2 regions of the Streptomyces sp. NBC_00414 genome follow, and region 1 is predicted to be linked to the other one. Evidence: riboswitches for the same ligand, from Rfam matches in the RefSeq annotation. Region 1 holds a riboswitch; the other holds the start of a gene.
What was found. Region 1 has a riboswitch for cobalamin ahead of metE (5-methyltetrahydropteroyltriglutamate--homocysteine S-methyltransferase). Riboswitches for the same ligand answer to the same signal wherever they lie in the genome.
Positions count from the first base shown of each region.

Region 1 (5,057 bases):
CCAGTTCCCGGGCGACCTGCATGTGTGAGCGTGCCGCCTCCAGGCTGATGACGTCGGCGTCGAGGTCGTCGATGGCCTGGACGATGTCACCGAACTCGGCGTAGCACATGTGGGTGTGGACCTGGGTGTCCGGGCGTACGCCACCGGTGCTGAGGCGGAACGCCTCGGTGGCCCACGCCAGATACGCCGGATGGTCCGCGGCGCGCAGCGGCAGCGTTTCGCGCAGGGCGGGTTCGTCGACCTGGATGACCGAAGTCCCGGCGGCCTCAAGGTCGTTCACCTCGTCGCGCAGGGCGAGGGCGACCTGCCGGGCGGTGTCGCCGAGGGGCTGGTCGTCGCGGACGAAGGACCAGGCGAGCATGGTGACCGGACCGGTCAGCATGCCCTTGACCGGCTTGGCGGTGAGCGACTTGGCGTACGTCGTCCAGCGCACCGTCATGGGCTCGGGGCGGGAGATGTCACCGGCCAGGATCGGCGGGCGGACGTAACGGGTGCCGTAGGACTGGACCCAGCCGTGCTGGGTGGCAAGGTATCCGGTGAGCTGCTCGGCGAAGTACTGGACCATGTCGTTGCGTTCGGGCTCGCCGTGCACGAGCACGTCCAGGCCGGTCTTCTCCTGGAACGAGATCACCTCGCCGATCTCGGCCCTGATGCGCTCCTCGTACCCGGCGCTGTCGATCCGCCCGGCGCGCAGGTCGGCCCGTGCGGTGCGCAGCTCCGTGGTCTGGGGGAACGAGCCGATGGTGGTGGTCGGCAGCACCGGCAGGCCCAGGCGGGCGCGCTGGGCCGAGGCCCGCTCCGCGTACGGCTCCGGGCGGCGGGCGTCGGCCTCCGTCACGGCGGCGGCCCGGGCCCGTACGGCGGGGTCGCGGGTGATCGCCGAGCCGGCGCGGGACGCCAGGTCGGCCCGGTTGGCGGCGAGTTCGGCGGCGATCGTGCCGGTGCCGCCCGCGAGGCCCTTGGCGAGGGTGACGATCTCCGCGGTCTTCTGCCGGGCGAAGGCGAGCCAGCGGCGGATCTGCGGTTCGATGTCTCGTTCGGCGGCGGTGTCGAGGGGGACGTGGAGGAGGGAGCAGGAGGCGGCCACGTCGACCCGGTCGGCCAGCCCCAGAAGGGTGCCGAGCGTGGTGAGCGACTTGCCCAGGTCGTTGACCCAGATGTTGCGGCCGTCGACGACTCCGGCGATCAGCCGCTTGCCGGGCAGTCCGCCCACGGCGGCGAGCGCGTCCAGGTTGGCGGCGGCCGACTCGGTGAAGTCCAGCGCCAGCCCTTCCACCGGGGCCTTGGCCAGCACCGGCAGGGCGTCCCCGAGCCGGTCGAAGTAGGACGCGACCAGCAGCTTCGGCCGGTCGGTCAGCGCGCCGAGATCTCGGTAGGCGCGGGTGGTGGCGTTCAGTTCGGCGGGTGTGCGGTCCTGCACCAGAGCCGGTTCGTCGAGCTGGACCCACTCTGCGCCCGCGGCGCGAAGATCGGCGAGGACCTCGGCGTACACGGGCAGCAGGCGGTCGATGAGGGTGAGCGGGTCGAAGTCGGCGGACACGCCCGGCGCGGGCTTGGCGAGCAGGAGGTAGGTGACCGGTCCGACGAGGACGGGCCGTACGGCGAGGCCGAGTGCGAGGGCTTCCTTCAGCTCCGAGACCTGCTTGGTGGAGTCGGCAGTGAAGACGGTGTCCGGGCCCAACTCGGGCACCAGGTAGTGGTAGTTCGTGTCGAACCACTTGGTCATCTCCAGCGGTGCCACGTCCTGGGTGCCGCGTGCCATGGCGAAGTAGCCGTCCAGGGCGTCGGCCTCGACGGCGGCGCGGTGGCGTTCGGGGATCGCGCCGACCATGACACCGGCGTCCGGGACGTGGTCGTAGTACGAGAAGTCACCGGTGGGGACCTCGTGGATGCCGGCCCCGGCCAGCTGCCGCCAGTTCGTCCGGCGCAGTTCTGCGGTGACGGTCCGGAGGGTGTCGGCGTCGACACGACCCTTCCAGTAGCCCTCGATCGCCTTCTTCAGTTCCCGGTTCTGTCCCTGGCGGGGGTAGCCGTACACGGTGGCCCGTGCTGCCGCGGCTGCGGACTGCGCTGTCACGGAAATCTCCTTCGCGAGACATCTCCCTGGGATCCCGGGACGGGACGCGAACGCGAAGGGGTGACGGACCGGGCGGAAACCGAGCCGCGCGCAGAGCGCGGTCTTCCGCCGGATCAAGTACGCCGACCCGCCCACGAGGTCACCGGGATCTCCGCGCACGAATGGTTCGCGCACGGGCAGTTGGCAGGTCTTCGGACTCGCGGGCACGTCCTCCCTGCGGAGGACACCTACTGGCCGTCGCTTCCCAGACCCGATCGGGCCCAGTGCGTGTGACGGCGGTCGTTCCCACTCACCGCTGCGGGGCAGTCCCGGATTCCCACCGGGTTCCCTCTTGCGACGCATCCCGCCTGGCGGACGGGGCGAACCAGCTGCACCGGCCACCCTAAGGGGCGGAGCCCGGTCATGGAAAACTTTTCAGTGCATGGAGAAGCCGCCGTCCAGAATCCGGAAGGTCAGCAGGAGCGTGCCGAAACAGCCAAGCGAAGGCCGGGAAGCGCCACACCAGTGCACTGCAGACGTCTCCGCATCCCACTTTTGCCCGCCGTCGGTCGTCGCACCCCAGCATCTGTTCCCGTGCACCGGTCCTGCGTTGCCTGATCTTCCTCGCGGCCCAGCCGTCCCACACCTCATCCGTTGCGGGGCTCTGAGGCCTTCGGGACCGTCAGCGCAGAGCGACCTTCGCTCTCTTGGCAATCAGGTGAGGCAAAGGCACCACAGACACGTCGCAAACGATGAAGTATGGCGGTCCGGTCGCGATCGAAACGAGTTCGATCTGCGATCGACCACCAGGCAAGTAGTGACACACACCGGACACCAAAAGATGCCATTGACTAAGGGCTGTCCCGTAAACGATCTCCGTGGGCGGGACTCGGTTCAGGCACCCATCTTCGTCGGAGGCTCTGCTCGTGCTGCTCAGGCCCGGGCGGGGAAGTCCGGATGGCCGGCGTAGGGCGAAGCAAGGTCGCGCAAGTCGTGGCAGGGCCAGGGGTCGCGGGCGTGGCGGGCCAGGATGCGCCGCTTGGCCTCGATCTCTCGCAAGATGCGGGCCGGGTCGTGGAGAGCCACGTGCTGAGCAATCGTGGGGTGGAAGCCGGAGAGGTCAACCTGACAGAAGTCGACGGTGTGTCCATGGGCAGACCACTCACCGCATCCGTCACCGTCGCATCGCCGGGCCAAGTCGGCCTCCTCATCCAGTCGCGCCTCAAGGAAACTCACCAGCTCTTCAGTCATAGGGGCATTCTCGCGTTGCACTGGGCACCGTGAAACGATCCTGCGGTGGCTGGTGTGATCACGACGTCGGAGCCGTTCTGGATAGCCCCGTTCACGGGACTAGTCCCGCGGCAGTTCAAGAAGCTGGTGACAGTTCTGCGGCGCGAGGGTGCGGATGCTGTCCGCAGGGGCTGGCCGTGGAGCCTGGCACTGGAGGACCGGGCACTACTGGTCGCGGCCTACTGGCGCACGAACCTGACTATGCGCCAACTGGCCCTGCTGTTCGGGGTGTCCAAGTCGGCGGCGGACCGGATCATCGATCACCTCGGGCCTATGCTCGTCTTCCAGCCCCGCAAGCGGTTCACAAAGGAAACCGTGCTGATCGTCGACGGCACTCTGGTGCCCACCCGCGATCACACCATCGCCGAGCAGTCCAAGAACTACGGTTACTCAACCAACCACCAGGTCGTCATTGACGCCGACACTCGCCTGATCGTCGTGGTTGGCCAGCCCCTGCCCGGCAACCGCAACGACTGCAAGGCGTGGGAGGAGTCCGGCGCGAAGGCAGCCGTCGGCACGACCATGACCATAGCCGACGGCGGCTATCCAGGCACCTGGCTCGTGATGCCCCACCGACGCCGTAAAGGGGAAGAACTGTCCGACTGGAAACAAGCCCACAACAAATCCCACAAGCGGGTCCGCGCCCGCGTTGAGCACGTCTTCGCCCGTATGAAGAGCTGGAAGATCCTCCGCGACTGCCGCCTCAATGGCGACGACGTCACCCACGCCATGCTCGGCATCGCACGGATGTGATGGAGCCTGACCCGCTTTGTCACCGGGGATCTTCGTTTTCGCTGAGCCTCATGTCACTACGAAGGGGATCAGAGCAGCTGGTCCGGATGTGGCAATGAACAACATCCTTGGCACTGTCAGTCGTGAGCACCGTCGCCATCCCAAGGGCGCGTTGCCCACGTAGCTGGCGAAGTGGTGCTCGGTCGGGAAGCGACTGATGTCGCCGATGTGGCCCAAGACCTTCGCGGCCAGCACGGTGCCCAAGCCTGGCAACGACGTCAGGTTGGTGCGGGAGGGGGCGAGGGCGTCTCGCATCTGGGCCTCGTTGTCCTTGACCTGGCGATCGAGGCGACGCAGGTCGGCCAGCAGATCGCGGGCGATGTCGCGGCGGCAGTTGTCCGTCGCCGTGAGAGGTCGGATGCCCTTCATCAAGGTGGCGGCCGTCCGCCGAGAGCCGGGTCGGGGCGCCGCCAGGCAGCAGGTCCCGCAGGACGGCGTGCAGGCGGTTCGTGGTGCGGGTGCGCTCGTTGACCAGGTCATTGTGTCGCTCGGTCAGCAGTCGGAGGATCGTGGACTGGTCCTCCGCGGTGACCTTGCGCAAGTCGGTTCTGAAAAGGGCGACTTGAGCGACGTGCAGCGCGTCGGCAGGGTCGGTCTTGCGGTCATCGCCGGTCGACAGGAGACGGGCCCTGGCAGACAGGGCCGAGGGCACATCGACAAGGTCCTCGTCCGCAGTGGCCAGTTGCTGGGCGGGCGTCCGCCCGAGCCCGACGACGCCTTCGACGGCGAAGCGACGCTCGGGCCACTGCTCGCTCCAGCGCATCAGCTGACCGAAGGTTTCGGCGTTGACGACGGACTTCCGCTGGCCAATCTTGTGGCCTGCGGCATCGATCGCGAAGGCGGTGTGAGAGGACTTGTGGGGGTCGATTCCGATGGTGATCACGCGCGTCCTGACCAGGTGCTCGGTGGGGCAGAAGTG
Region 1 covers NZ_CP107935.1:1,030,726-1,035,782, reverse strand. The annotation lists gene metE (5-methyltetrahydropteroyltriglutamate--homocysteine S-methyltransferase) at 1-2,077, opposite strand, end outside; cobalamin riboswitch at 2,243-2,461, opposite strand; gene OHS59_RS04500 (DUF6221 family protein) at 2,990-3,307, opposite strand; gene OHS59_RS04495 (transposase) at 3,353-4,099, shown strand; gene OHS59_RS04490 (transposase) at 4,148-4,507, opposite strand; partial or broken gene OHS59_RS44460 (IS110 family transposase) at 4,611-5,021, opposite strand.

Region 2 (5,057 bases), 6.8 Mb from region 1:
TATCGCCATCGCCCTCGGCACCTACCTGGGCGGCTGGCGCATCATCCGCACCATGGGCAAGGGCCTCACCGACCTCGCGCCGCCGCAGGGCTTCGCCGCCCAGACCAGCGCAGCGACGGTCATCCTGGCCTCCTCGCACCTCGGCTTCTCCCTCTCGACCACCCAGTCCTGCTCCGGCGCCGTGATGGGCTCGGGCCTGGGCCGCAAGGGCGGTGTCGTCCGCTGGTCGACCGCGACCCGCATGTTCATCGCCTGGGGCCTCACGCTCCCCGCCGCCGGTCTGGTCGGCGCGGGCGCCGAGTTCCTCACCCAGCAGGGCACCTGGGGCATCGTCCTCACCGGCGCGCTGCTGATCGCCGGCTCCGGGATCATCTGGACGCTGTCCCGCCGCCAGCCCGTCACCGTCGACAACGTCAACGACGACCACGAGCCCGCGGGCGTCGTGACCACCGCGATCGCCGCCGTCACCCCGCCTCCCTCGGCCCCGGTCGCCCCGGCGGCCTCGACCGTGAACGACGACCTGAAGACCACCATCCCGGGCCCGGACGCCGAGCCCGCCCGTCCGGCCACGGTGTAAGGAACGAACCGAATGAAGATCGACTGGGCAGCCCTCGGCTCCGTGTTCGGAGTCAGCCTCATCTCCACCGTCGCCCTCGTGGGCCTCTTCACCCTCGGCATCGTCGGCCTCACCAAGCGCGAGTCGGCCGCCGCCCAGGGCGGCTCCGCGGCCCTCGCGGTCACCGGCGCGTACGCCTGCTTCGCGGCCTGCGCGGGGGCCGTGGCGTACGGGATCTATCTGATCGTCGCCTGACCGGTACGGCCGTCGGGCCGTACGCCCCGAGTGTCACCGTCCGCCCTGCCGGGGCCGCCTCGTCCGCGGTCCCGGCAGGGCGGAGGCGTGTCCGCGCCCGACGGGACGACGAAGGAGTCCGGCAGGGACTCGCGCATGTCCGGCGGGCGCGGACCGAGCCGCCCTCAGAGCCGGGACACGGAGCCGTCCTCGAGGCGGTCCATGTCGTAGGAGAGGACGCCGAACTCCGTTGCTCCAAGTCAGGACGGGGCGCGGGCATCGCGCCGTCCCTGTCCGCCGTCCGGCTCCGTCTCTCCCCCGTGCGCCACTGCTCGGCCCCTCCCCGCGCGCCGCGCGATCCCCGCGACCCGTACTCCTCGTCACGCATGTCATTGCATGTCACGCACAGTGATCGCAAGGCCGTGGTCCGAGTCCGTCCCCGGCTGACGGAAACCCGCCCGCGACAACCCGCCCGCAGGGAGGGCCTGTCGGCGGATGTGGGTCTCAGCACACTCTCCCGTCGCAGGTCAACAGCAAGTTGACGGGTGTTCTCGGACCGTGGTGGACTGCCGAGGCCATGTACGTCGGCAGAAGAGGAAGCCGGTGCGAATCCGGCGCGGTCCCGCCACTGTTACCGGGGAATCCATTTCCCCGGGAGCCAGGAACTCTCGTCGTCGGTCTCGTCGAACCAGGGCGTGGACACCCTGAGTGAGGACATATCGCCATGCGCGGCCGCCTGTTGTGGACCAGTGTGCCCAGGCCCGGTACGAGACCCGGTACGAGGGTTCCCCTCTACCCAGCGGCGGGCTGAACCGATGCGTGCCGATCGCGTCTTCGCGTACGGCGCCGCCGTCGGCCTTCTCGGTGACCTGCTGCTCGGCGATCCTCGCCGGGGGCATCCGGTCGCCGCGTTCGGCCGGGCCGCGGGAGCCGTCGAGCGGGGCCTTTGGCGGGACCACCGGGGACGGGGCGCGCTGCACACCGCCGTGTGCGCGGGCGGCGCCGTCGCTCTCGCCGTGGCCGCCGACCGTTCCGTCCGTACCTCCGCTGTCGCGTCCGTCGCCCTGACCGCCGCCGCCACGTGGGCCGTCGTCGGGGGGACCTCGCTCGGGCGGGAGGCCCGGGCAGTCGGCGGGGCGCTGGCCGCCGGGGACATCGAGGTGGCCCGCGAGCGGCTGCCGCACCTGTGCGGGCGGGACCCGCAGGCGCTGGACGCCGACGGGATCGCCCGGGCGGTGGTCGAGTCGGTCGCCGAGAACACCTCCGACGCCGTGGTGGGCGCCCTGGTGTGGGGCGCCGTCGCGGGCGTGCCCGGACTGGTCGGCTTCCGCGCCGTCAACACGCTGGACGCCATGGTCGGGCACAGGTCGGCCCGGTACCGGCGGTACGGGTGGGCCTCGGCCCGGCTCGACGACGTGGCCGGGTGGCCCGGGGCGCGGCTGACCGCGGTCCTCGCCGCCGTCGCCGGGGGCGATCCGCGGGGAGCGGTCCGCGCCTGGCGCGCCGACGCGGCGAAGCATCCGAGCCCCAACGCCGGGCCCGTCGAGGCCTCGTTCGCGGGCGCGCTCGGGGTACGGCTCGGCGGCACGCTCTCGTACGCGGGACGGGTCGAGCACCGGCCCGTACTGAACGGTCCGGGGCGGGCCGTGCGGGTCGGGGACATCGAACGGGCCGTCCGGCTCTCACGCCGCGTGAGCCTGCTCGCGCTGGGCGCGAGTGTCGCCGGACGGCTGCTCGCCACCTCGCTCACCGGGTCACGCACCGAGACGCCCGCCGAGTCACTCACCGAGTCCCTCGCCGAGTCACGTGTCATGAAAGGGCGTACGTCATGAGTGGCGGAACGGGCGGGGGGCTGCTCGTCGCCGGGACCACCTCCGACGCAGGCAAGAGTGTCGTGACCGCCGGGATCTGCCGGTGGCTGGTGCGGCAGGGTGTGAAGGTGGCGCCCTTCAAGGCGCAGAACATGTCCCTGAACTCGTTCGTCACGCGCGAGGGTGCCGAGATCGGGCGGGCGCAGGCCATGCAGGCGCAGGCCGCCCGCCTGGAGCCCTCCGTGCTCATGAACCCCGTGCTGCTCAAGCCGGGCAGCGACCGCAGCAGCCAGGTCGTGCTGATGGGCAAGCCCGTGGGCGAGTTGAGTGCGCGCGGCTATCACGGCGGACGCCAGGAGGCGTTGCTCGGGACCGTGCTGGACTGTCTGGCCGAGTTGCGGGGCACGTACGACGCGGTGATCTGTGAGGGGGCGGGGAGCCCCGCCGAGATCAATCTGCGGCGCACGGACATCGTGAACATGGGGATCGCGCGCAACGCGCGGCTGCCCGTGCTCGTGGTCGGGGACATCGACCGCGGCGGGGTCTTCGCCTCGTTCTTCGGGACGGTGGCCCTCCTTTCGCGCGAGGACCAGGAGTTCGTGGCCGGGTTCCTCGTCAACAAGTTCCGCGGTGACGTCTCGCTGCTCGAACCCGGCATCGACATGCTGCGCGGGCTCACCGGGCGGCACACGTACGGCGTCCTGCCCTTCCGGCACGGCCTCGGCATCGACGAGGAGGACGGGCTCAGAGTGTCCCTGCGGGGGTCGGTACGCGAGTCCGAGGTCTCCTCCCCCGTCGGCGAGGACATCCTGCGGGTCGCCGTCTGCGCGATCCCCCTGATGTCCAACTTCACGGACCTGGACGCCCTCGCCGCCGAACCGGGCGTCGTGGTGCGGTTCGTGGACCGCGCCGAGGAACTGGTGGACGCCGACCTGGTCGTCGTGCCCGGCACCCGGGGCACGGTCCGCGCCCTGGAGTGGCTGCGGCGGCGCGGCCTCGCGGACGCCCTGGTGCGCAGGGCCGCCGAAGGGCGCCCCGTACTGGGCATCTGCGGCGGCTTCCAGCTCCTCGGCGAACACATCGAGGACGAGGTCGAGTCGGGGGCCGGTGCCGTCGACGGGCTCGGACTCCTCCCCGTACGCGTACGGTTCGCGCGGGAGAAGACCCTCACGCGGCCCGTCGGCGAGGCCCTCGGCGAACCCGTCCAGGGCTACGAGATCCATCACGGAGTCGCCCAGGTCAACGGCGGAGAGCCCTTCCTGGACGGCTGCCGGGTCGGCGCGGTCTGGGGGACGCACTGGCACGGCTCGCTGGAGTCGGACGGCTTCCGGCGCGCGTTCCTGCGCGAGGTGGCCGCCGCGTCGGGGCGCCGCTTCGTACCGGCCGCCGACACCTCGTTCGAAGGGCTGCGCGAGGAGCAGCTGGACCGGCTGGGCGATCTGATCGAGGAGCACGCGGACACGGACGCGCTGTGGCGGCTCATCGAGTCCGGCGCGCCGGCCGGTCTGCCTTTCATCCCACCGGGAGCGCCCGCATGAGCCTGCTCGAAGGCCACTTGAGCTATTTGGCAGATTTGGGCCATTTGGAGGACGACAACCTGTGAGTACCCCGTTTCCGTTCACGGCCGTGGTGGGTCAGGACGACCTGCGACTGGCACTGCTGCTGAACGCCGTCTCACCCGCGGTGGGCGGTGTGCTCGTCCGCGGCGAGAAGGGCACCGCCAAGTCCACGGCCGTGCGCGCCCTTTCGGCGCTCATGCCGCAGATCGACGTCGTCGCCGGATGCCGTTTCTCCTGCGCGCCCGCCGCGCCCGATCCGGCCTGCCCGGACGGTCCGCACGAGGTGGGGGCGGGGGTGTTCCGGCCGGCCCGGATGGTCGAACTGCCCGTCGGCGCCTCCGAGGACCGCCTCGTCGGCGCGCTCGACATCGAGCGGGCGCTCTCGGAGGGCGTGAAGGCCTTCGAGCCGGGCCTGCTCGCCGACGCCCACCGCGGACTCCTGTACGTGGACGAGGTCAACCTCCTCCACGACCACCTGGTCGACCTGCTGCTGGACGCGGCGGCGATGGGCGCCTCGTACGTGGAGCGCGAGGGCGTCTCCGTACGGCATGCCGCGCGGTTCCTGCTCGTGGGGACCATGAACCCCGAGGAGGGCGAGCTGCGGCCGCAGTTGCTCGACCGGTTCGGGCTCACCGTCGAGGTCGCGGCCTCGCGGGAGCCCGACCAGCGGGTGGAGGTCGTACGGCGGCGGCTCGCGTACGACGACGAACCGGAGGGGTTCGCGACGCGCTGGGCCGACGAGGAGTCCGACGTACGGGCCCGGATCGTGGCGGCGCGTGAGCTGCTGCCGTCGGTGCGGCTCGGCGACGGCGCGCTGCGGCAGATCGCGGCGACCTGTGCGGCCTTCGAGGTGGACGGCATGCGGGCCGACATCGTGATGGCCAGGACCGCCACCGC
Region 2 covers NZ_CP107935.1:7,811,100-7,816,156, reverse strand. The annotation lists gene OHS59_RS33955 (inorganic phosphate transporter) at 1-577, shown strand, start outside; gene OHS59_RS33950 (hypothetical protein) at 590-811, shown strand; cobalamin riboswitch at 1,336-1,478, shown strand; gene OHS59_RS33945 (cobalamin biosynthesis protein) at 1,606-2,622, shown strand; gene OHS59_RS33940 (cobyric acid synthase) at 2,619-4,139, shown strand; gene OHS59_RS33935 (putative cobaltochelatase) at 4,201-5,057, shown strand, end outside.
Region 2: another riboswitch for cobalamin. It lies ahead of OHS59_RS33945 (cobalamin biosynthesis protein); the one in region 1 lies ahead of metE (5-methyltetrahydropteroyltriglutamate--homocysteine S-methyltransferase).